DNA from 3 places in the Mesorhizobium sp. B1-1-8 genome. Region 2 is predicted to be linked to each of the others. Evidence: riboswitches for the same ligand, from Rfam matches in the RefSeq annotation. Region 2 holds a riboswitch; each other region holds the start of a gene.
What was found. Region 2 has a riboswitch for cobalamin ahead of bluB (5,6-dimethylbenzimidazole synthase). Riboswitches for the same ligand answer to the same signal wherever they lie in the genome.
Positions count from the first base shown of each region.

Region 1: another riboswitch for cobalamin. It lies ahead of FJ974_RS13575 (DUF1636 family protein); the one in region 2 lies ahead of bluB (5,6-dimethylbenzimidazole synthase).
Region 3: another riboswitch for cobalamin. It lies ahead of FJ974_RS13780 (CbtB domain-containing protein); the one in region 2 lies ahead of bluB (5,6-dimethylbenzimidazole synthase).

Region 1 is NZ_CP083956.1:2,786,629-2,794,322, reverse strand. Features, by position in the region: gene FJ974_RS13605 (NADH-quinone oxidoreductase subunit D) at 1-148, opposite strand, end outside; gene FJ974_RS13600 (four helix bundle protein) at 214-540, opposite strand; gene FJ974_RS13595 (NADH-quinone oxidoreductase subunit C) at 626-1,228, opposite strand; gene FJ974_RS13590 (NuoB/complex I 20 kDa subunit family protein) at 1,233-1,814, opposite strand; gene FJ974_RS13585 (NADH-quinone oxidoreductase subunit A) at 1,805-2,170, opposite strand; gene FJ974_RS13580 (winged helix-turn-helix domain-containing protein) at 2,503-3,702, shown strand; cobalamin riboswitch at 3,732-3,936, shown strand; gene FJ974_RS13575 (DUF1636 family protein) at 3,975-4,403, shown strand; gene cobW (cobalamin biosynthesis protein CobW) at 4,406-5,443, shown strand; gene FJ974_RS13565 (cobaltochelatase subunit CobN) at 5,461-7,694, shown strand, end outside.
Region 2 is NZ_CP083956.1:4,957,833-4,965,526, reverse strand. Features, by position in the region: gene FJ974_RS24445 (MFS transporter) at 1-875, opposite strand, end outside; gene FJ974_RS24440 (TetR/AcrR family transcriptional regulator) at 997-1,605, shown strand; gene FJ974_RS24435 (hypothetical protein) at 1,716-2,699, shown strand; gene bluB (5,6-dimethylbenzimidazole synthase) at 2,700-3,437, opposite strand; cobalamin riboswitch at 3,480-3,658, opposite strand; gene FJ974_RS24425 (histone deacetylase family protein) at 3,772-4,698, shown strand; gene FJ974_RS24420 (exodeoxyribonuclease VII small subunit) at 4,702-4,953, shown strand; gene FJ974_RS24415 (DUF2277 domain-containing protein) at 4,992-5,258, shown strand; gene FJ974_RS24410 (pirin family protein) at 5,268-6,188, shown strand; gene dxs (1-deoxy-D-xylulose-5-phosphate synthase) at 6,331-7,694, shown strand, end outside.
Region 3 is NZ_CP083956.1:2,831,126-2,838,819, reverse strand. Features, by position in the region: gene cobD (threonine-phosphate decarboxylase CobD) at 1-1,032, opposite strand, end outside; gene cbiB (adenosylcobinamide-phosphate synthase CbiB) at 1,031-2,020, shown strand; gene FJ974_RS13800 (hypothetical protein) at 2,014-2,349, opposite strand; gene cobO (cob(I)yrinic acid a,c-diamide adenosyltransferase) at 2,372-3,001, opposite strand; gene cobU (bifunctional adenosylcobinamide kinase/adenosylcobinamide-phosphate guanylyltransferase) at 3,003-3,524, opposite strand; gene FJ974_RS13785 (CbtA family protein) at 3,517-4,317, opposite strand; gene FJ974_RS13780 (CbtB domain-containing protein) at 4,333-4,512, opposite strand; cobalamin riboswitch at 4,548-4,745, opposite strand; gene FJ974_RS13775 (gamma-glutamylcyclotransferase) at 4,817-5,503, opposite strand; gene FJ974_RS13770 (MFS transporter) at 5,607-6,806, opposite strand; gene FJ974_RS13765 (heparan-alpha-glucosaminide N-acetyltransferase) at 7,039-7,694, shown strand, end outside.

The sequences.
Region 1 (7,694 bases), 2.2 Mb from region 2:
CGGTGCCGCGGTGGAGCAGTCCGATATGCGGATCGACGCGGTCGACCACTTCGCCGTCCAACTCCAGCACCAGGCGCAAAACGCCATGCGCCGCCGGGTGTTGAGGTCCGAAATTGATGTTGAAATTGCGGACGGAAGTTTCAGCCATTCTGGCGCCTCTGGCGAAGAGTCAGTAGTGAGTAGTGAGTAGTGATCATCAATCTCAAAACCTACTTATTCCGCCTGTTTTGCCTGCACTGTCCTGATAAGAGATCGCATCATTTTCCCAATCTCTTCGCATCTCAGCAGCAGTTCAGTCTCGTTGCCTCTTTCCAGCATACCGACACGGCATGCCAGCAATATATGCGTTTCCAGTTCCTTCAACGAACCCTGCGCCATGCGCAGAAATTGAACGAACGAACCTCTGTTCTCACGACCATACCCCTCAGCAATATTGGCGGCGATAGACACCGCCGAGCGGCGCATCTGGGAGGTCATTCCATAGATCTCGTCCCTCGGAAAACCTTTGGTGACGCGATAACAATCTTCGGCAAGAACCATCGCCGATTGCCACACCATCAGGTCGCGATAAGATTCGATCCGCTTTTCCAATTCCTTCCCTACTGACTACTCACTACTTCCCTACTCACTGTTTCGCCTTTTCATCCCCCGGCAGCACGTAATCCGTACCCTCCCAGGGGGAAAGAAAATCGAAGTTTCTGAATTCCTGGTTCAACTCCACCGGCTCGTAGATGACCCGCTTGGCCTCGTCGTCGTAGCGCACCTCGACGAAGCCGGTCAGCGGGAAATCCTTGCGCAACGGGTGACCGTCGAAGCCGTAGTCGGTCAGGATGCGGCGCAGGTCCGGATGGCCGGAGAACAGCACGCCATAGAGATCGTAGGTCTCGCGCTCGAACCAGTCGGCGCCCGGATAGACGGCCGTCAGCGATGGCACCAGCGTCTCCTCGTCGGCCTGGACCTTCAGCCGGATGCGCACGTTCTGCTTCGGCGATAACAGGTGATAGACGACGTCGAAGCGCTTGGCGCGGGACGGATAGTCGGCGCCGCAGATGTCGATGATCGAGATGAACTGGCAACGCGGATCGTCACGCAGGAAGGTCGCCACCTCGATCAGGTTGCCCGGCTCGACGGAAACCGTCAGCTCGCCATAGGCGAGCACCGCCTCGCCGACGCGGCCGGTAAGCTTCTCGCCGAGATAGGTGGAGAGTTCATTAAACGCCTGAGTCATCGGCTTACCGTTCGATCGTGCCGGTGCGGCGGATCTTCTTCTGCAACAGAAGAATGCCGTAGAGCAGCGCTTCGGCGCTCGGCGGGCAGCCGGGGACGTAGATGTCGACCGGCACGATGCGGTCGCAGCCGCGCACCACCGAATAGGAATAGTGGTAATAGCCGCCGCCATTGGCGCAGGAACCCATCGAGATGACGTAGCGCGGCTCCGGCATCTGGTCGTAGACCTTGCGCAGCGCCGGCGCCATCTTGTTGGTCAGCGTGCCGGCGACGATCATGATGTCGGACTGGCGCGGCGAGGCGCGCGGCGCGACGCCGAAACGCTCGGAGTCATAACGCGGCATCGAGGTGTGGATCATCTCGACCGCGCAGCAAGCGAGGCCGAAGGTCATGAACATCAGCGAACCGCTGCGCGCCCAGGTGATCAGCGCTTCGGTCGAGGTGACGAGAAAGCCCTTGTCGGCCAGCTCATTGTTGATTTCGAGAAAGAAGGGATCATCCTCCCCCACCGGCCGGCCGGTGTTGGGATCGATGATGCCCTTGGGCTTCGGCGCGACGAGGGTGCCTGAACTGTCGTTCAATCCCATTCCAGCGCTCCTTTTTTCCATTCATAGGCAAAGCCGATGGTCAGCACAGCCAAAAACACCATCATCGACCAGAAACCGAGCATGCCGACCTTGGAGAAGGACACCGCCCAGGGGAACAGGAAGGCGACTTCGAGATCGAAGATGATGAACAGGATCGACACAAGGTAGAAGCGGATGTCGAACTTCATGCGGGCGTCGTCGAACGAATTGAAGCCGCATTCATACGCAGACAGCTTTTCCGGGTCGGGATTCTGGTAGGCGACCAGAAACGGCGCGATGATCAGCGCCAAACCGACGACCAGCGCCACGGCGATGAACAGGACGATGGGCAGATACGAACTCAGGAGTGCGCTCATGCAGCGGCTTTCCCTTGGCGGCCAATCAACGTTGATTACAGCAACCAACCCTATTGCGGAAGCGTGACAGATTTACCGCTGAACCGTTTTAGGGCGCCTATGCTGCAACGCGGCGAGGGTTAGCGCAGCGGTTTCGGCGAAGCAAGTCAAACCTTGTTCAATTCGCGGCCCTGGACGCCATATCGGAACAAACTGGTCCGATCCGCTCCTGTTTGATTTCCTTCATGTTTTACTCCACTTTTTCTCCTGACACATATCCTGCCACTGGCCTGCTAGCATGGCCGGAATCATCGGCCAGGAATTCGAGTAAAACGATCGGGCAAGGCGTTTTGATGAAGGAAAAAATCTCGCTCGCCATGGCCAGGCGCATAGCGCTTGGCGCGCAGGGTTTCACCGATCCGCGGCCGTCCGGCACGCCCGATCGCCGCCATCTCGCCCGCGTGCTCTCCCGCACCGGCCTATTGCAGATCGATTCCGTCAGCGCGGTGGTGCGCGCTCACTACATGCCGCTCTATTCGCGACTCGGCCCCTACCCGCTTTCGCTGCTTGACAGCGCAGCCGTCAACCGCAAGCGCACGGTTTTCGAATATTGGGCGCATGAGGCTTCGTTCCTGCCGGTCGAGACTTATCCGCTGCTGCGCTGGCGCATGCAGCGCGCCGAGCAAGGCGACGAGATGTATCTCGGTCTGGCCAAATGGGGCCGCGAGCGGACCGGACTGATCAAGGATATCTATGACCAGGTCGCCGAGCGCGGGCCGATCGCCGCCTCCGGCATAGAGGGCCACAAGGGCAATGGCGGCTGGTGGGGCTGGAGCGAGGCCAAGCACGCTTTCGAATGGCTGTTCTGGGCCGGGCGCATCACCACCGCCTATCGGCGCGGCTTCGAACGCTACTACGACCTTCCGGAACGCGTTCTGCCGCAGGCGGTCCTCGACTTGCCGGTGCCGGCGGCCGAGGATGCGCATCGCGAATTGCTGCGCATTTCCGCCCGCGCCCACGGCATAGCGACGGCAGGCGACCTGCGCGATTATTTCCGCCTGTCGCCCGCCGACATGAAAGGCCGGCTGGAGGAACTGGTCGAGACGGGCGAGTTGCTGCCGGTGCGCGTCGAGGGCTGGGACAAGCCGGCTTACCTTCATAGGGATGCCCGCCTGCCACGAAAAATCGAGGCGCGCGCCCTGCTCGCCCCGTTCGACCCGGTGGTCTTCGAACGCTCGCGCACAGAAAGGCTGTTCGATTTCCGCTATCGCATCGAGATCTACACGCCGGCCGAAAAACGCCAATACGGCTATTATGTGCTGCCGTTCCTGCTCGGCGACCGGATCGTCGGGCGCATCGACCTCAAGGCCGACCGTCCGGCCGGTGTGTTGCGCGTCCATGCCGCCTATACTGAGCCCGGCGCCCCGCCGGAGACAGTCGCCCAGCTCTTCGAGGAACTGAAGCAGATGCAGGGCTGGCTTGGCCTGGAGCGCATCGAGGTGACTCCGGCTGGCGATCTCGGGCCGGCGCTGGCCGACATCGCCGCGTCGTAACCGCGCGTTGACACGCCTACACCCGTAAGCCTAAATCCGGTGCAGACGGTCTCCTCTCGGCAAAGGGAGGAGCCAAGAGGGAATGCGGTGCGGGACAAAATCCCAAATCCGCGGCTGTCCCCGCAACTGTGAGCGAAGAGCCAAGGCCGAAAGCCACTGGGATATTCCCGGGAAGGCGGCTACCAAGGCGATGACCCGCGAGCCAGGAGACCTGCCGTCTGCGACATAAGAATCCGATCGCCCGGCGGGTTACCGGGCAAGGAGCCTGATTTTTGGACCAAGACAGCAGTTTTTCGGCTGGCACAGCGGACAATGCGTCCGGCGATAGCGATGTCTTGGCCGGCGTCACCGTCATCGTCTGCGTCTCCTGCCGCGACGAAACCGGTTCCGACGCGCACCCCCGCGCCGGCGCGCTGCTGGCCGAAGACGCCCGGCGGGCCGCGGCTCCCGAAAACATTTGCATCCGTACCGTCGAATGCCTCGGCAATTGCAAGCGCCGCCTCAGTGCCGCGATCCTGCGCGACGGCTGCTGGAGCTATGTCTTCGGCGACCTGGAGACGACCAGCGGCGCCGACCTCGTCGCCGGCGCAAAGCTTTTCGCCACCTCCACCGACGGTCTCATCCCTTGGCGCGGCCGGCCCGATTGCCTGAAGCGCGGCCTTGTTGCCCGCATTCCTCCCCTCGACATGCTGAAGGACTGATCATGAACGCTTCCGTTTCGCGCGTCCCCTGCACCGTCGTCACCGGCTTTCTCGGCGCCGGCAAGACGACGCTGATCCGCAACCTGCTTGAGAACGCCAAGGGCAAGCGGCTGGCGATTATCGTCAACGAATTCGGCGACATCGGCATCGACGGCGAGATCCTGAAGGGCTGCGGCATCGACAGCTGCCCGGAGGAGAACATCGTCGAGCTCGCCAATGGCTGCATCTGCTGCACCGTCGCCGACGATTTCGTTCCGGCGCTCGACCAGATCCTGTCGCGCACGCCCAAGGTCGACCACATCCTGATCGAGACCTCCGGCCTGGCTTTGCCAAAGCCGCTTGTGCAGGCCTTCCAGTGGCCGAGCGTAAAAAGCCGCGTCACGGTGGACGGCGTCATCGCCGTGGTCGACGGGCCGGCGCTGGCCGAGGGCCGCGTTGCCTCCGACATGGAGGCGCTGCAGGCGCAGCGCGCGCAGGACGAAAGCCTCGACCATGACGATCCGGTCGAGGAAGTGTTCGAGGACCAGATCGCCTGCGCCGACCTGATCATCCTGTCGAAGAGCGATTTGATGGATGCGGCGGGCTCGGCGCGCGCCAACGCCGCCATCGGCGAGCATATCGCGCGGGCGGTCAAGGTCGTGCCCACCGCGCAGGGCAAGGTCGATCCGTCGGTGCTGCTCGGCCTCGGGCTTGCGGTCGAGGATGATATCGAGAACCGCAAGACCCATCACGATGACGAGCTCGACCACGAGCACGACGACTTTGACTCTTTCGTCATCGATATCCCGTCGATCGCCAATCCGGACGAACTGGCCAGGCGCGTCGCCACGGCGGCCGAGCAGGAAAACGTCTTGCGGGTGAAGGGTTTCGTCGAAGTCGGCGGCAAGCCGATGCGGCTGCTGCTGCAGGCCGTCGGGCCGCGCGTCAACCACTATTACGACCGCGCCTGGACGGCCGAAGACAACCGCCGCTCGCGCCTCGTCGTCATTGGCCTGAAGGGGCTGAACCGTCCGGCGATCGAGCGTATCCTCGCCGGCTGAGGTCAACACGAAAAGCGATGCATATCCTCACCACGACCTCCGCCTCGCTCGACGATCTCGCCGAGCCGATCGATCTCAGGCAGACACCTGCGGATGTCGTGGCCCTGTCCTTCACCGACAGTGATCTCGCCGGACTGGCGGCGGCATGGAAGGCGGATGCGGAGCGCCTGCCATCGATGCGGCTCGCAGCGCTTCGTGACCTGCGCCATCCGATGTCCGTCGACCTCTGGGTCGACAGCGTCGCCAAGCATGCCAGGGTCATCCTCGTGCGCATCCTCGGCGGCTACGACTGGTGGCGCTATGGCTGCGACCAGTTGGCAGCGGTTGCGCGCGAGCGAGGCATCAAGCTGGCGCTGCTGCCGGGCGAGAGTCACGACGAGGATCAGCGCCTGATCGAAGCCTCGACGCTGCCGCGCGAGGAGCTTGATGCGTTGCTCGGTTATTTTCGTGAGGGCGGGCCGGCCAATATGAACGCGCTGGTGCAAAGGCTGGCACGGCTGGCGGGGTCGGATGCGGCCGTGGCTGAGCCGGTCAGTGTGCCGAAGGCTGGGTTTTACGTGCCAGGATTTGGCGTCGTGGAGCGCGGCGTCCCCCTCCCCCTTGACGGGAGGATCCGGCCGCAGGCCGGGGGTGGGGTCCTCTGCGAAACGCGCCAACGCCCTGAAGTGCGGCGACAGGATGAAGGATCCAGCCCGGTCGTCCCGACCCCACCCGGCCCTGCGGGCCACCCTCCCCTCGAGGGGGAGGGGAACGTCGCGCCCATCATCCCCATCCTCTTCTACCGCTCGATGCTGCTGGCGGCAGACGTAGCGCCGATCGACGCTCTCGTGGAAGCGTTGAAGCTGCAAGGTCTCACCCCGGTACCGATCTTCGTTTCCAGTCTGAAAGATCCGACGTCGCTCGCCTTCGTCGAAACCGCACTCGCAACATTGAACCCCGCCGCCATCGTCACCGCCACAGCCTTTGCCTCCGGCGCCGAGCCTGGTACAGAAACTCTGTTCGACCGTGCCGGCGTGCCCGTCTTCCAGGTCATTGTCGCGACGACCAGGCGCGAGGTGTGGGAGAAGAACCAGCGCGGCCTGGCGCCGGCCGACCTTGCCATGCATGTCGTGCTGCCGGAGCTCGACGGCCGCATCCTCGCCGGCGCCGTGTCCTTCAAAGGCGAAATCGAAACCGATCCGGCGCTGGCCTTCCGCGCGTTCGCCAACCGGCCGGAACCGGATCGCGTCGCGCAGGTCGCCGCCCGCATCGCGGCTTTCATCCGGCTGCAGCGGGCGAAGCGGGCTGAGCGCAAGCTGGCCATCCTGATCCCGGATTACCCGAGCGCCCCCGGCCGCACCGGTTATGCCGTCGGCCTCGATGTGCCTTCAAGCGTGCTGGCGATGCTGCACGACCTGAGGGAACAGGGTTATGCGGTTGAAGGGATTCCGCAATCGCCAAGGGAATTGCTGGATGCGCTGGAGCGAAGTGGCGAAGGGCTCGGATTGGAGGCGTATCTGAAATTCTCCAGGGATCTGTCGGCTGAGGCGGTGGCTGCCGTCGACGCGGCCTGGGGAAAGATGGACGAGATAAGTCTGCGCGAGGCCCCCCTCTCTGTCCTACCGGACATCTCCCCCTCAGGGGGGGAGATTGGCAGTTCCGCCGCCGGCTCCTCCCGTAAAACGCTGAAAATTGGCGAAAGCCGAGGTGAAGGAATAATCTCCCCCCTTGAGGGGGAGATGTCCGGCAGGACAGAGAGGGGGGCGCCAGAACGCCTACCTTCGCAGGCAAGCCCCCACTTCCCCTTCCGTGCCGCCACCTTCGGCAACGTCACCGTGGCGCTTGCCCCCGATCGCGGCCGCTCTGCCGATCGCCGCGCCGACTACCACGACCCGACGCTGCCGCCCCGTCACGAGCTGATCGCTTTCGGCCTCTGGTTGCAAAAATCGCTCGGCGTCCATGCCATCGTCCATGTTGGCGCGCATGGCACGCTGGAATGGCTGCCGGGCAAGACGGTTGCGCTCTCCGAAAACTGTTTTCCCGAGATCGTCACCGGCCCGCTGCCGGTTATCTATCCCTTCATCGTCTCCAACCCCGGCGAGGCGGCGCAGGCCAAGCGGCGCATCGCCGCCGTCACGCTCGGCCATTTGCCGCCACCGCTGACCGGCGCCGGCCTCGACGAAGCGCAGCAACGGCTGGAACGGCTTGTAGATGAATATGCGCAAGCCGACGGGCTCGACCGGCGCCGCCGCGACCGACTTGCGAAGCTGAT
Region 2 (7,694 bases):
GGCAGCGTGGTGAGCGCGATGACGGCGACGGCAATCGCCAGTTGCCGTTGCAGCGGCATTGTCAGATTGAGCGCGCCGATGATGATGCCGAGCACAAAGGATCCCAGCGCATAGACGCCGATGACCAGACTGGCCGCCTCGGGCTGGCCGAGCTCTTTGGTGATGGCAACCGTGGTCACTTCCGTCGTCGCGAAGGTCGCGCCGATGAAGATCAGAGCGAAAGTGATGATCTGCACCGGCCTAAGGCGGATCGCCGATCCGGCCGCGCCATCCGCCGCCGGACGCACCGGCGGCTCCGTCGAACGCTGAAGCAGGAACGCAGCCGAGCCGAAGGCGAGCAGCAGGGTGCTCACCAGCACGCCGGCTTCCGGGAACAGCGCAGCGCTTAAGCCCACCGACAGCGACGCACCGGCGACATAAACCAGCTCGTCGGCCGCGGATTCAAAGGCGAAGGCGGTGTTGAGCTCTGGCCGATCGCGGAAAATCTCGGTCCAGCGCGCCCGCACCAGCGCCGGGATGCTCGGCATTGCGGCGGCAAGCAGTGCCGACAAGAACAATGTCCATATCGGCCAATGCTGATTGGCAGCTACGATCAGTGTTGCGAAGAAAAGCACGGAAATGAAGGTTGCCGGCATGGCCACTCGTGTCTGGCCGAGCCGGTCCACCAGTCTCGATATCTGCGGGGACAGAAAGGCGTTGACCAGCGCATAGGTCGCCGAGACGGCTCCGGCCAGCCAGTATTCGCCATGCGTCTGTGCCAGCATCGCCACGATGCCGATCGGCGCCATGGCGATCGGCAGCCGGGCGATAAAGGCAGCCGCGGCAAAACCCTTGGTGCCGGGAGCCCGAAAGATTTCCAAATAGGGGTTTCGCATCGTCTTGTTCCTCGACAAGGGGAAGGCAGGCAATTACATACGCGGCGTATGAGTGTCAGATAGTTCATACGTAGCGTATGTCAATTGGCATACGGAGCGTATGTGGATAGGTCCAGAAGCCATGCACAAACCCCGCAAGGAGATGATCGCCGAGACGCGCGCCAAGCTGATCGCCGCAGCCCGCCATGCCTTCGGCACGATCGGCTATGCAGACGCTTCGATGGACGATTTTACTGCTTCGGCCGGCCTGACGCGCGGTGCGCTCTACCATCATTTCGGCGACAAGAAGGGCCTGTTGCAGGCGGTGATCGCGGAGATCGACGGTGAGATGGCAGCGCGCGTGAACGAGGTAGCGTCACGGGCGCCAACCCGCTGGCAGCACTTCGTCGACGAGTGCACCACCTATATCGAGATGGCGCTGGAGCCGGAGATCCAGCGCATCATGTTCCGCGACGGCCCGGCCGTCCTCGGCGACCCGGCACAATGGGCGAACGCTAATGCCTGCGTCGCTTCAATGACCGAGCACCTGACGGCCTTGCAGCAAGAGGGCGTCGTCGTGCCCGATCTCGATCCCGAAACCGCGGCGCGGCTGATCAACGGCGCCAGCAGCCAGGCCTCGCAGCGCATCGCCAATTCCAAGGACCCTGAAGCGACGTCGAAGAAGGCGATAGCAGCATTCAAGCAGCTGCTCGAAGGGTTGCTCAAGAAGCCAAAGCAAACGACCGGGTAACCACACCCGCCGGCTTGTGCACCGGTTTTTGGGCCGGCACGCCGCTGCCGCGTTGACAATCTCGTGCGTGGGCGCATCCTCTCGCGCCATCTTAAGGCAGGGGTCGGGCCATGTGGGACTTCAGCATCGGCAGGTCGGTGTCCATCATGATGAGGACATGGCCTTTCATCGTCTTTCGCATGATCGTCTATTTCGGCATCACGCTGGCTTTCATCATGGCGACCGGCACCGGCGCCAGCGTCGGCTATGGCGTCGGCCACATCTCGACCGATCCCGACGGTCCGCTCTCCTTCGCGCTCTGGGGCGGCGTGGTCGGCTTCGGCGTCGTCGCGGTCGCTATGTACTGGATCCGCGGATACATCCTCTACATCGTCAAGGCCGGGCACATCGCGGTCATGGTCCATCTCATCGACGGCCATGACGTTCCCGACGGGCAGGGCCAGATCGCCTATGCCAGGGAAGTGGTCGCCCAGCGTTTCGCCGAGGCCAATATCCTTTTTGTCGTCGATACGCTGGTCAACGGCGCCATCCGCGCCATCACCGGCCTGACCGCCGGCATCGCCGCCTTCCTGCCCATTCCCGGCCTTAGCGGCCTCGTCAGCTTCGTCAACACCGTCATCCGCCTGTCGCTGACCTATGTCGACGAGATCATCCTCGGCTACAACATCCGCATCAATTCGAGCACGCCTTTCGAGACTGCCAGGCAAGGCGTCGTGCTTTACGCCCAGAACGGCAAGATCATGGTCAAGAACGCGGTCTGGCTGGCGGCGATCATGTGGGGCGTGTCCTTCCTCATTTTCCTTTTGATGCTGGCGCCGGCCGCCGCCATCCTGTGGGTCATGCCGGGACAGCTTGCCGGCTGGGCCTTCGTGCTCGCCATCGTCTTTGCGTGGGCCTTCAAGGCGGCCTTCATCGAGCCATTCGCCATCGTTTCGCTGATGCAGGTCTATTTCGCAACCATCGAGGGCCAGGTTCCCAATCCCGAATGGGACCGGCGGCTGGTCGAAACCTCGTCGAAATTCCGCGAGCTCAAGGACAGGGCGCTTGCCTCCTTCCGCGGCTCGCGCTGGGAGGCGCCGAGCACCGCAGTCTGATCATGGCTTCCGCCGGTCTTCCGCGCCGAGCCTCACTATCGCCGATTTGAGCGGCGCCTCGCCGGCGCCGCAGAAAATCTCGCTCATCACCAGCTCTGGCAGCGGCAGCCGACGGCCCCAGCCATGCGCTTCGAGATCCGGTTTCGGCGCGAATTCCGAGACGCGGCCGACGCACAGATAGGCGATCGGCGTCACGTGCTCGGGGATCGACAGCAGCCGCTTCAGCGCTTGCGTTTCGATGATGCTGACCCAGCCGACGCCGACGCCCTCGGCCCGCGCGGCCAGCCAGAAATTCTGCACGGCACAGACGGTGCTGTAGAGGTCCATCTCCGGATTGTGCCAGCGCCCGAGCGGCGAGTTTTGCGAGCGCTGCCGGTCGCAGGTGATGCACAGGTTCAGCGCGCTTTCGCAGATGCCTTCGAGCTTCAGCTTGCGGTAGAGCGCCCGCCGCTCTTCTTCCATGGCCGGCAATTCCTGTTCGCGGGCGGCGAGAAACAAATCGCGCACCTGCCGCCGCCGTTCCGCATCGCGGATAACGATGAAATTCCACGGCTGCATGTAGCCGACCGACGGCGCGTGATGAGCGGCCGTAAGCAGCCGCGCCAGCACCCGGTCATCGAGATCGTCCGACACGAAGTGGCTGCGCACGTCGCGCCTGGTGAACATCGCCCGGTAGACGGCGTCGCGCCCCAATTGGTCAAAGTCTTCGCCGCCCGCGGCGGTTGCTGGTACCGTCATCGCTTGTCCCCTTGCGATAAGCAGTCCTCCGCCTGACCATGCGGACGACCATGTCTGCCGGGCCGGTCTTCTGGCTCGGGATCGACCCGCGTCCGGCGCCTTCCCGTCATCGACAGTGGCTTTTGCCGGCGCGGTCCCCCTCACAGCGTTGGGCACGCCACGGAATTCAACCGTGTTCCCGATTCTCCCGCGTCGCGGGCACCAGGCAGCGGCGGGACCTTATCGCGAACGCAGCGCGACGCCAATGCCGCCGGCGACACGGCAAGGCGCGATTTCCCCAGCCATTGGAATTCGAAACATGGTCATTCCGGTCGTAGGTGCCTAGATTAGGGCAATGGCTACCCGTCTCTACACCCATCCGGTCTTCCTCGAACACATCACGCCGCCCGGCCATCCCGAGCGGCCCGACCGTCTGCGCGCCATCGAACGCGTGCTGGACGACGAGGCGTTTTCAGCCCTAGACCGCGTCCAGGCGCCGGAGGGCGACGAGGCGACCATCCTCTACGCGCATCCTGAGGATTTCGTCGAGCGCGTGCGCGCCGCGATCCCCGAAACCGGGCTCGCCCGCATCGATGCCGACACCACTGCCAGCCCGAAGAGCTGGCAAGCGGCGGTGACGGCGATCGGCGCCGCCAACGCCGCCGTCGACGACGTTTTCGAGGGCCGCGCCGCCAATGCCTTCGTTGCCGCGCGTCCACCCGGCCACCATGCCGAGAAGACCACAGCGATGGGCTTCTGCCTTTTCAACACTGCGGCGATTGCCGCCCGCTACGCGCAAAAAAAGCACCAGGCCGAGCGCGTCGCCATCGTCGACTGGGATGTCCACCACGGCAACGGCACGCAGGACATTTTTTGGGACGACCCGTCGGTGCTCTACTGCTCGACGCACCAGATGCCGCTTTATCCGGGCACCGGGGCAAAAAACGAAACCGGCGCCGGCAACATCGTCAACGCGCCGCTGGCGCCGCAAACCGGCAGCGAAGCGTTCCGCGACGCGTTCCTGTCGCGCGTGCTGCCGTCGATCGAAGCGTTCGCGCCCGACCTGATCATCATTTCGGCCGGTTTCGACGCGCACCGTCGCGATCCGCTGGCCGAGATCAACCTGACCGAGGAGGATTTCGACTGGGCGACGGGCCAGCTGATGGAACGCGCCGGACGCCACAGCGGCAACCGGCTCGTTTCCCTGCTGGAGGGCGGCTACGATCTGCAGGGACTGGCATTTTCGGTCGCCGCCCATGTCGGGCGGCTGATGAAGGGATAGGATATGGCTGGCGAAGGCAATGAAGACGTCAAGGCGATGAGCTTCGAACAGGCGCTCGACGCGCTGGAGAAGATCGTCGATGATCTGGAGCGCGGCGACGTCCCGCTCGACCAGTCGATCAAGATCTACGAGCGCGGCGAGGCGCTGAAGGCCCATTGCGACCGTTTGCTGAAGGCGGCCGAGGACAAGGTCGAGAAGATCAGGCTGTCGCGCGACGGCAAGCCGGTTGGCACGGAGCCGCTCGACGCGGAATAGTTTGGAACGGGTGGGGCAGAGAAGCAGGAGTTCAAGCTATGTGCCGCAACATCAAGACCTTGGCCAATTTCGAACCGCCGGCGACCAATGACGAAGTGCATGACGCAGCACTTCAGTTCGTGCGCAAGCTGAGCGGTTCCACCAAACCATCCAAGCGCAACGAACATGCTTTCTATCACGCCGTGGAGGCGATCGCCGCCGCGGCGCGCGAGCTGCTCGATTCGCTGGAAACCACACAAGAGCCGCGCAACCGCGAGGAAATGGCGGCCAAGGCGAAAGCCAGATCCGCGCTGCGGTTCGCCTGAGGGGATCGAATGAGCTTCTTTCCGGGAAACGACCCTGAACCGGGCGATGGTTTCGCCTGCGACCAGATCGAGCTGATGGTCATCCCCAATGCCAAGGACATTGGCGGCTTTGAGGTCCGTCGCGCGCTGCCGACCGCCAAGCGCCGGCTGGTCGGACCGTTCATCTTCTTCGACCGCATGGGGCCCGCCATCCTGCGCGCCGGCCATGCCATCGACGTGCGCCCGCATCCGCATATCGGGCTTTCCACCGTCACCTATCTTTTCGACGGCAAGATCCGGCATCGCGACTCGCTCGGCACCGAAATGGTGATCGCGCCCGGCGACGTGAACCTGATGACCGCCGGCCGTGGCATCGTTCATTCCGAGCGCACGCCGGACGAATTGCGCGGCGCGCCGATGTCGATGTCCGGCCTGCAGACCTGGCTGGCATTGCCAGACGGCAAGGAGGAGATCGCTCCGGTCTTCGAGAATACATCGGTGATCCGCTTGCCCGAGATCGATGCCGAGGGTGTCGAGGGCCGGGTCGTCATCGGCGAATTCTCCGGCCTGCGCTCGCCGGTGGCGAGCGCCTCGGAGACGCTCTACGCCGACCTCAGGCTGGCTGCGGGCGCCAGCGTGAAAATCCCGGCCGATGCCGAGGAGCGCGCCATCTATACGCTGGAAGGCGAGGTTTCGATCGCCGGCGACCGTTTTCCGGCCGAGCGGCTTCTGGTGTTCAAGCCGGGCGACGAGATTGTCGTATCGTCCGAACAGGGCGCCCATTTCATGCTGTTCGGCGGCGCGTCGCTGGGTTCCAGGCGCTATATCTGGTGGAATTTCGTCTCATCCTCGAAAGAACGCATCCAACAGGCCAAGGAAGAATGGAAGACAGGCCGCTTCGATATCGTTCCTGGTGATGAGGAGGAGTTCATTCCGCTGCCCGAAAGATAGAGCAGGATGAGGCATCTTGCACCGGGCGCGTCACTGACGCGCATTTACATTCGGCCTGGAGCGGCATATTTCGCGCATGATCATGGCGCATGCCCAAGATGAAGGTTAGCGCAAGGTTAATTTTTCAGCAGGCCGCTTCAGAGTGAACGCAAAGCCCGACACGCCGCTCCTCGACAAGATCCGCATCCCCGCGGATCTGCGGGCGCTCGACGAAAGCGAGTTGCCGCAGCTCGCCACGGAACTGCGCGCCGAGTTGGTCGATGCCGTCTCGCACACCGGCGGCCACCTTGGCGCCGGCCTTGGCGTGGTCGAGCTCACTGTTGCGCTGCACTATGTCTTCAACACGCCGCAAGATCGGCTGATCTGGGATGTCGGCCACCAAGCCTATCCGCATAAAATCCTGACCGGCCGCCGCGACCGCATCCGCACGCTTCGCCAGGAAGGCGGCCTCTCCGGCTTCACCCGCCGCAGCGAAAGCGAATATGACCCGTTCGGCGCCGCGCATTCCTCGACCTCGATTTCCGCCGGCCTCGGCATGGCGATGGCCCGCGACCTCTCCGGCGGCCGCAACAATGTCATTGCCGTCATCGGCGACGGCGCCATGTCGGCCGGCATGGCCTATGAAGCGATGAACAATGCGGGCGCCCTCGACGCCCGCCTAATCGTCATCCTCAACGACAACGACATGTCGATCGCCCCGCCGACCGGCGCCATGAGCGCCTATCTGGCCAGGCTCGCCTCCGGCAAGACCTATCTCGGCCTGCGCGATTTCGGCAAGAAGCTGACATCCTATCTCGGCGAGCGCGCCGATCGCGCCATCACGCGCGCCGTCGAGCATGCGCGCGGCTATGTCACCGGCGGCACGCTGTTCGAGGAACTCGGCTTCTATCACATCGGCCCGATCGACGGCCACAATCTCGAGCACCTGATCCCGGTGCTGAGAAACGTCCGCGACAATTCCGATGGCCCGGTGCTGATCCATGTCGTCACACAGAAGGGCAAGGGCTACGCGCCGGCGGAAGCCGCCGCCGACAAATATCACGGCGTCAACAAGTTCGACGTCATCACCGGCGCCCAGGCCAAGGCGCCGGCCAACGCGCCGAGCTACACCAAGGTTTTTGCCGAAAGCCTGATCCAGGAAGCCCGCGAGGACGACCGCATCGTCGCCGTCACCGCAGCCATGCCGAGCGGCACCGGGCTCGACCTTTTCGGCGAGGTCTTCCCGGCCAGAACCTTCGACGTCGGCATTGCCGAGCAGCACGCGGTAACTTTCGCCGCAGGCCTCGCCACCGAAGGCTACAAACCCTTCGCCGCCATCTATTCGACCTTCCTGCAGCGCGCCTACGACCAGGTCGTCCATGACGTGGCGATCCAGAAGCTGCCGGTGCGCTTCCCGATCGACCGCGCCGGTTTCGTCGGCGCCGACGGCGCCACCCATTGCGGCGCCTTCGACACCACCTTCCTGACGACGCTGCCCGGTTTCGTCGTCATGGCCGCCGCCGACGA
Region 3 (7,694 bases), 2.1 Mb from region 2:
CAGCGCATCGTCGCGCCGCGAGGCCCAGCCGGCAAGGGCGCTTTCGAGCCGCTGCCATTCCTCGTCCGTTCCTGGCAGGCCGGCCCGCAAGACCTGGGGCCGTTCAGCGAAATGGCGAAGCAGGATTCCACGCTCGCCAAGCGCCGAAAACAGGTGGGCAGCCTCAGGCAACACGAGATAGCGGAACAGCGTGGTGCCGCCGGCGACTGCAACCCCATAGCGGCCGAACAGCGCGTCGAGGCGCTCCGCGTCCGCCGCCAGGCGTCGCCGCATGCCGGCCTGCCATTCAGTATCGGCCAGCGCGCGGACACCGTATTCGAGCGCCGGGCCGGCAACCGCCCAGGGCCCGAGCTGTGCCTGCAGCCGCTCGGCCGTCAGCGGGTCGGCGAGCGCAAAGCCCAGTCTCATGCCCGCGAGGCCGAAGAACTTGCCGAAGGAACGCAGCACCACGATGCCGCCCGCGCAGACGTCGCCGGCCAGGCTGTGCTCGGCCGGGCCGACATCCATGAAGGCCTCGTCGACGACCAGCAGGCCGCCCCTGGCGCGGAGCTCGCCGGCAAGCCGAAGCAGCTTTTCGCGCTCAACGATACGTCCGTCCGGATTGTTGGGGTTGACCAGCACGGCGAGATCCGCCTCGGCCAAGGCGTCGAAGTCGCCGACCTCGGCCGCCGTGTGGCCGGCGATTGCCGCTGCCCTGGCGTGTTCGGCATAGGTAGGGCCGAGAACCAGCGCCTTGCCCGGCCTTACCAGCGAGGCGACGCGCGGCAGAAGGATCTGCGTGCCGGGCGCTGCCGCCACATGCATCGCCGATGGCGCGCCATAGGCGTTCGCCGCGATCCCGGCCAGCTCGCGCAGGCGCTCCGCTTCCGGCAATCGTGACAGGATGGTGGCGGGCAGGTCGAAAAGCGGATAGGAGTGCGGATTGATACCCGTCGAGAGGTCAACGAAAGGCATGGGGGCATGAGGAAAAAGCGCGCTTGCGCGGCCAAGGCTGCCGCCATGATCCACCGCCGCAATTCCAAGTAGCTTCATGTCGATCCTGATCGCTTTCCTGTCGCTCGCCGTTGAACGCGTCCTTGGCTATCCGGACTGGCTGGTCGGCGCCATCGGCCATCCCGTCACCTGGATCGGCAGGCTGATATCCTTTCTCGATCGCAGGCTCAACCGCGCCACCGATTCCGACGAATTGCGTCGCCGCCGCGGCGTCCAGGCTTTGCTGGTCATCGTGCTGGTGCCTGCGGCCATTGGACTGGCACTGCATGTCCTGCTCTGGCTCATCTTCCCGTCCGGCCTGCTCATAGCGGCCATATTGGGCTCCTCGCTGCTGTCGCAAAAAAGTCTGGCCGAGCATGTCGAGGCGGTGGCCGATGCGCTGGAGACCGGGGGCCTGACGCTCGGCCGCATCGCCGTCTCGCGCATCGTCGGCCGCGACCCGGAAAAGCTCGACAAGGCCGGCGTCGCCCGCGCCGCGATCGAAAGCCTGGCCGAGAATTTCTCCGACGGCATCGTCGCACCGGCAATCTGGACCGGCATCGGCGGGTTGGCGGGGGGAGCGGCTTACAAGGCTGTCAACACCGCCGATTCGATGATCGGCCACCGTACCCCGCAACATGAAGCCTTCGGCTGGGCGGCGGCGCGCTTCGATGATCTGGTCAATGTGCCGGCATCGCGCCTGACCGGCCTGTTGATCGTGCTGGCGGCCTTCCTCGTCAAGGGCGCCGATCCTCACAAGGCCTGGCTGGCCATGCGGCGCGATGCCAGAAAACACCGTTCGCCCAATGCCGGCTGGCCGGAGGCGGCGATGGCCGGTGCGCTGGGTCTGGCGCTGGCGGGACCGCGCAGCTATCGCGGCGTGGTCGTCGACGATGCTTTCATGGGCGAAGGCGGCCGGCGCGAGGCCGAAAGCACCGACGTTCGCCAGGCGCTGAAGCTCTACCGGGTCGCCGACTGGCTGCTGATCGGCCTGTTCGCGATCCTTTCGGCGGTCGCGATTTATCTAGGTATTTTAATCACTCAGTGACTCGGTAGCCCAGTTTGCCAGGAGACACGGACTTCCTTCGCATTTGGGTCGGCAGCTGAACCAAACCTTTTGATCGCATAACCGCCAGCGGCAGCTAACGAGGATTTCAAAACAGGCTCAATGGTGACGAAAAGTTTCTCGGCATCTGGCCCGTACAAATAGAGGGTGCACTCGCCCCCGCCAAACTCGTCGCCGTCAAACTCACCGACGTCCGCATTTGAAACGACTTGCTGCAACTGATCCTCAAGAACTTGGATCGATTGCCTTTCTTGCGGCGTCCCAAACTGACCGCCACTCAAAAGAAGACAGACAATCACCGCTTGTTCCAACGGACTTCCCCGGGATAGGTGACTAGAATTCGATACCCTGCTGGGCTTTCACGCCCGCCGAAAAATGGTGCTTGGTCAGCCCCATCTCGGTGACCAGATCGGCCGCCTCGACAAGCGCCGGCTTGGCGTTGCGGCCGGTGACGACGACATGAAGGCCTTCCCGCCGCGCCTTGAGCGCCACAACTACCTTCTCCAGATCGAGATAATCGTAGCGCAGCGCAATGTTAAGCTCATCGAGCACCACAAGGCTGATCGACGGATCGACCATCAGCTCCAGCGCCTTCGCCCAGGCGGCTTCGGCGGCGGCGATGTCGCGTTTCAGGTCCTGCGTCTCCCAGGTGAACCCCTCGCCCATGGCGTGCCAGACGATGCGATCGCCGAAAGCGGCGAAGGCGTCCTTTTCGCCCGTGTGCCATTTGCCCTTGATGAACTGGACAACGCCGACGCGTTTGCCGTAGCCGAGCATCCTGAGCGCCAGCCCGAAGGCCGCGGTGGTCTTGCCCTTGCCGGGTCCGGTGTTGACGATCAGCAGGCCCTTCTCGATCGTCTTGCCAGCCACCTCGGCGTCCTGCACCGCCTTGCGCCTGGCCATCTTGGCGCGATGGCGTTCGGCTTCCTTATCTTCAGTGGTCTTGTCTTCGATCCCGGCCATGTCACTTAACCTTGAGCGGCAGTCCTGCCACCATCAGCAGCACCGTATCGGCAATCGCGGCAACCTGCTGGTTGAGCCGGCCGGCGGCATCACGAAACCGGCGCGCCAGTGCATTGTCCGGCACGATGCCGAGCCCGACTTCGTTTGACACCACGAACCACGGTCCGCATGGCCGCGACAGAACGTCGACGAGCCGCCCGCATTCGGCCTCGATATCGTGCTCTGCGAGCATGTGGTTGGTCAGCCACAAGGTCAGGCAGTCGACCAGCACCGGCTGGTTGTCGGGCAAGGCTTCGAGCGCGCCGGACAGATCGAGCGGCGCGTCCACTGTCACCCAGCCTTCGCCGCGCCGCGAGCGATGCAGTGCGATGCGCTCGCCCATCTCGTCGTCATAGGCTTGCGCGGTGGCGATATAGGCCCAAGGCGGTGGCCGCGCCGTCACCAGCGTTTCGGCATGCGCGCTCTTGCCGGAGCGCGCACCGCCGATGATGAAGGTCAGCTGACCCGTGGCGCGATCAGGCAAAGCTGTCGCGCAGGCTGGCCCCCGCGCCGGTGAAGCGGCTGCGCACCACGCCGGCGACAGCGCCCAGCACCAGCCAGAACACCAGATCGGTGAGCGTCACCGCCACCACAAACTGACGGTGCAACCCTTCCGGGATTGCCGTCTCGAAGCTGTCGGGCTGCGGCGCGCCGACAATGTGCGGCGCCACAATCAGCACGACGCCAAGGATCGTCAGCGGCAGCGATTTGCGGAAGGCGATCAGCCCGAGGCCGATCGCGGTCGCCGCCACCGTCGAGACCCACCAGATCTGGCGCGGCGGCAACTCGGCGACCGGCATCGCCGGCAGCTCGGGAGGCAGGCCGAGACCAGGGGCCAGCGTGAACACGGCGAAACCGGCAAGGCCCCAGAACACCCCCTGGCGCCAGCTGCCGATGCCGCCGGCAAACTCCGACACCGCGACGAGGATCAGCGCAAAACCGATGCCGGTGACGATGTTGGCGACGACGTTGAAGGCGAAGCGCTCGAAGCCGTCGGCGGGCGTCCAGCCCTCGTCTTCGGCCGGAGCAGCCGCTTCCGCCGGAGCCGGCGCGATAGAGCTCATGGCGTTTTCCGCCGGCGCGGCTGAACTCATGGCATTGCCGGTTGCGGCAGGCGCGGCAGCGTGGTCGTGATGATGGCCGCCGCCGGCTTTTTCATAGACTTCCGCCTTGAGGATCAGCGGCACTGTCGCATAGGCCTGCATGCAGGCGAGAACGACGCCGGCCACGAGCCCCGCGATCGCCGCGACGAACACGACGTTGCGAAACAGGTTCATGATGTCAGATCCGCGTCAGTGGCAGGGAAACGCCATCGAATGGCGATAGTCGTGGGCAGCGTTGTGGACCGCATCGATATGCGAGAAGCCGACAAAGCCGACGACGAAGACGCCGAGCAGTGCCGCGAGAGCGAGCTGTATGAAGCGCGACTGCGAGGAGACGGAGGCGCCGAGAGAAACGGAAGCGGTAGCCATAGCTTGTCCTTTCACCCTCCACCCGAGGGCACGTAAGTCAGTTTCCTGTCGCCGGCAGGTCTCCTGGCTCGCGGATCAGCGCCCTTCCCCACCTTCCCGAGGACTTTCCCCAGTGGTCTAATGGAGAGGACTACCGCACACAGTTGCGGGGGCAGCAACGGCATTGGACAGGATTTGTCCGCACCGCATTCCCTCTTCGTCCCAAAAACGGAACCGACGACAAGGACGACTATAGGCAGAATCGTTGGGGCCGGCAAACCAAATTCCGTCACCGTGCGGCTGGATTGCGCCACCGGTTGCTGCGCTACGAGGCGGCGATCCTGACGGCCACGAGCTGCTGCAGCCGCCACAGATGGGTGTCGTGGATGCCGCGTTCCTCGAGGTTCTTCACGGTGTTGTAGAGATAGTCGGCACCCGAACCCCAATGGCCGCAGGAGGTTGCCAGCCTTTCCACCACCTCGCCTTCGTCGAGAGGGCCGGCATAGGTGGTGCCGTTGCGGTTGATGACGAAGGCCAGCGCCCGCAGCGGCCCGCTGTCGCTTGCCAGCCTTAGCAGGCGGGGATGGTAGCTCGTCGGCTTCAACGTCACTTCGCGCCTCAGAAGCCTGTCGAGTTGCCGGCGCCGGTCGCCATCGCCCAGCCGGAAAGCGACCCCCTTGCATTGGCCGCCCCGGTCGAGCGCCATCATCAGGCCCGGTTGCTCCCTGGTGCCGCGCCAGCGTGTCATGTTCATGCAGAAGGAGCGATGCCAGCCCCGCGCCACCGCCACCCGCTCCTCGACATGCTCGATCTCTGGCTTCCAGATCAGCGAGCCGTAGCCGAACAGCCAGACTGGTTCTGTGGCGGGAAGTTCGGGCTCCAGCGCATCCAGCATCGCGTCGTAGTCGGCATCGTCCAGATGCGCGGCATGCGGGTCCGGTCCGCTGTCCTCGACCTGCCGAAAACAGCGGGCGACCAGTTCCTCGGTCAGCGACATCGTTCTTGCTTGCATGCGCGCAGCCCTGAGCAGCCGACGCAACCGCCGGCGATGACGAACGGATCTTAAGGGCGGCGCCCGCAAGCCACAATGCGGCCGCGTAATTGCCGCTCTCCGATCAAAGCGACCTCGGCAAATAGCGCCAGGTGACGAAGCCGCATGCGACGGCCAACAGGCCGAGCGTGACGAACACCGATCCGAGGCCGAAGAAGGACAGCACCACCGAATAGACCAGCGGCGGCGTCAACTCGGAGAAATCGAGATAAGTGCGGTAGACCGCCGCCATCTGCGCCTTTTCATAGGACCTGACGGAGCGCATGAAGGCGGTCGAGCCCAGCGCGTCGAGCGCGATAGTGAAGAGCGCGCCGCAGAGCAGGAAGGCGGCGGTGAGCAGCGGCACGGCTTCGCCGACGCCGCCTGCCGCGAAAAGCATCGCCGCCATGGCGAAATAGGCGAAGGTCATGGTCCGCCGCCCGCCGAACCGCTTTCCGGCCTTGCCCCAAAAAATCGCGGTGAACAAAAGCGCGTTGCCTGCCGACACCAGCAGCCCGCCGGCAAGCTTGCCTTCCCCGGTGATCACCATGAACAGCGGACCGTAGACGAAGAACGTCGTCCAGAAGCAGGAGCGGCCGAAGGCGATCAGCCAGGCAAGCCGCAATCTCGGCTGCGCGATGAAGCGACCGATATTGGCGAGCGGATTGGCGGGCCGGCTCTTGCCCGGACGGATCGACGGGTTGTCGCTCAGCCGGTAGGTCCAGAACAGCGCAAGCAGCGCCAAGGCAAAGACCACGACCGCACCTTGCGCGGCGTAGATGCCGAAATGCGTGTAGAGGACAATGCCGAGCGTCGGCCCGCCCGTCCAGGCAAACATCGACCACGCCATGCGCAGCGATTCCGACTGCATGAAATCGGTCTTGCGGATGTGGTCCATGATGTAAAGGTTGAGCGTGATCGAGAGCGCGCTGGCGCCCATCACCCGGCACAGCATGCCGGCGAGTTGCCCGGCTAGCGTATGGGTGACGAAGAAGACCGAGCCGAGCGCCAGCAGCAGGCAGCCGGCCGTATAGACCCAGCGCCGGGCAAAGCGGCGGATCAGCATCGGCATGAACAGCGTCACCGACAGCCCGAGCAGCGAGACGACGGTGTAGAGGATCGAGACGATCTGCTCGTTGTGCAGGATCTCATAGGCCTGGATCGGAATGACGCTGGAGATGGTGGCGCGGGCGAAGGATTCGACCGCATAGAGCGAGGCGAAGGTGCGCGCGTCGGCAGGCCGCAAGGCGGGAAGCCAGATCGGATGGCGCACGTGGGTGGACATCAGCCCTCCGAGACGGGAATCGCCGGCCAAATCTGGCCGGACCACTGGCTTGCCGGTAGCAGGAAACCGACCCCCGCGAGCCGAAAAGCGAAACCCGCCAAAGGCTTTCCGCTGCTGGCCTAAAGCAGTTTGCCATGCCGCCCGCCCGATGAGGATCTGCCCTAACGCCACCTTCTGTTGCCGGCTTGAACCGTGATAGTCGTTTGGCACGACTGAATCGGAACGCGAGATCATGAGCATGGAGACGACGAGCGAACCCGCTCAGGACGCACCGAAGCAGCGCCGCATCATCGCCATCGACATCCTGCGCGGCATCGCGCTGATCGCCATGGCGAGCTACCATTTCACCTGGGATCTCGAGAATTTCGGCTATACCGACCCCGGCCTGACCGCTTTCGGCTGGTGGAAAATCTACGCCCGCTGCATCGCCTCGACCTTCCTGTTCCTGGTCGGCGTCAGCCTGTTCCTTGCCCATGGCCGGCAGATCCGCTGGCCCGGCTTCTGGACGCGGTTTGCCATGGTCGCCGGGGCGGCGATCGCCATCTCGGCCGTCACCTGGTTTGTCACGCCGGACGGCTTCATCTTTTTCGGCATCCTGCATGAGATCGCGCTGGCGAGCCTGCTCGGCCTCGCTTTTCTCAGGCTGCCGGCGCTGCTGACGGCAATTGTTGCAGCGCTCGTCATCGCGGCGCCTTTCTATCTGCGATCGGAGTTCTTCGACCACCCGTGGCTGTGGTGGGTCGGCCTTTCGGCGACCAACCCGCGCTCCAACGACTATGTGCCGCTGTTCCCCTGGTTCGGCGCGGTGCTCGCCGGCATTGCCGTGGCAAAGTTCGCTTCCGCTTCCGGCCTGCTTGCCCGGCTGGGCGCCCTGACGCCCGGCCGCTG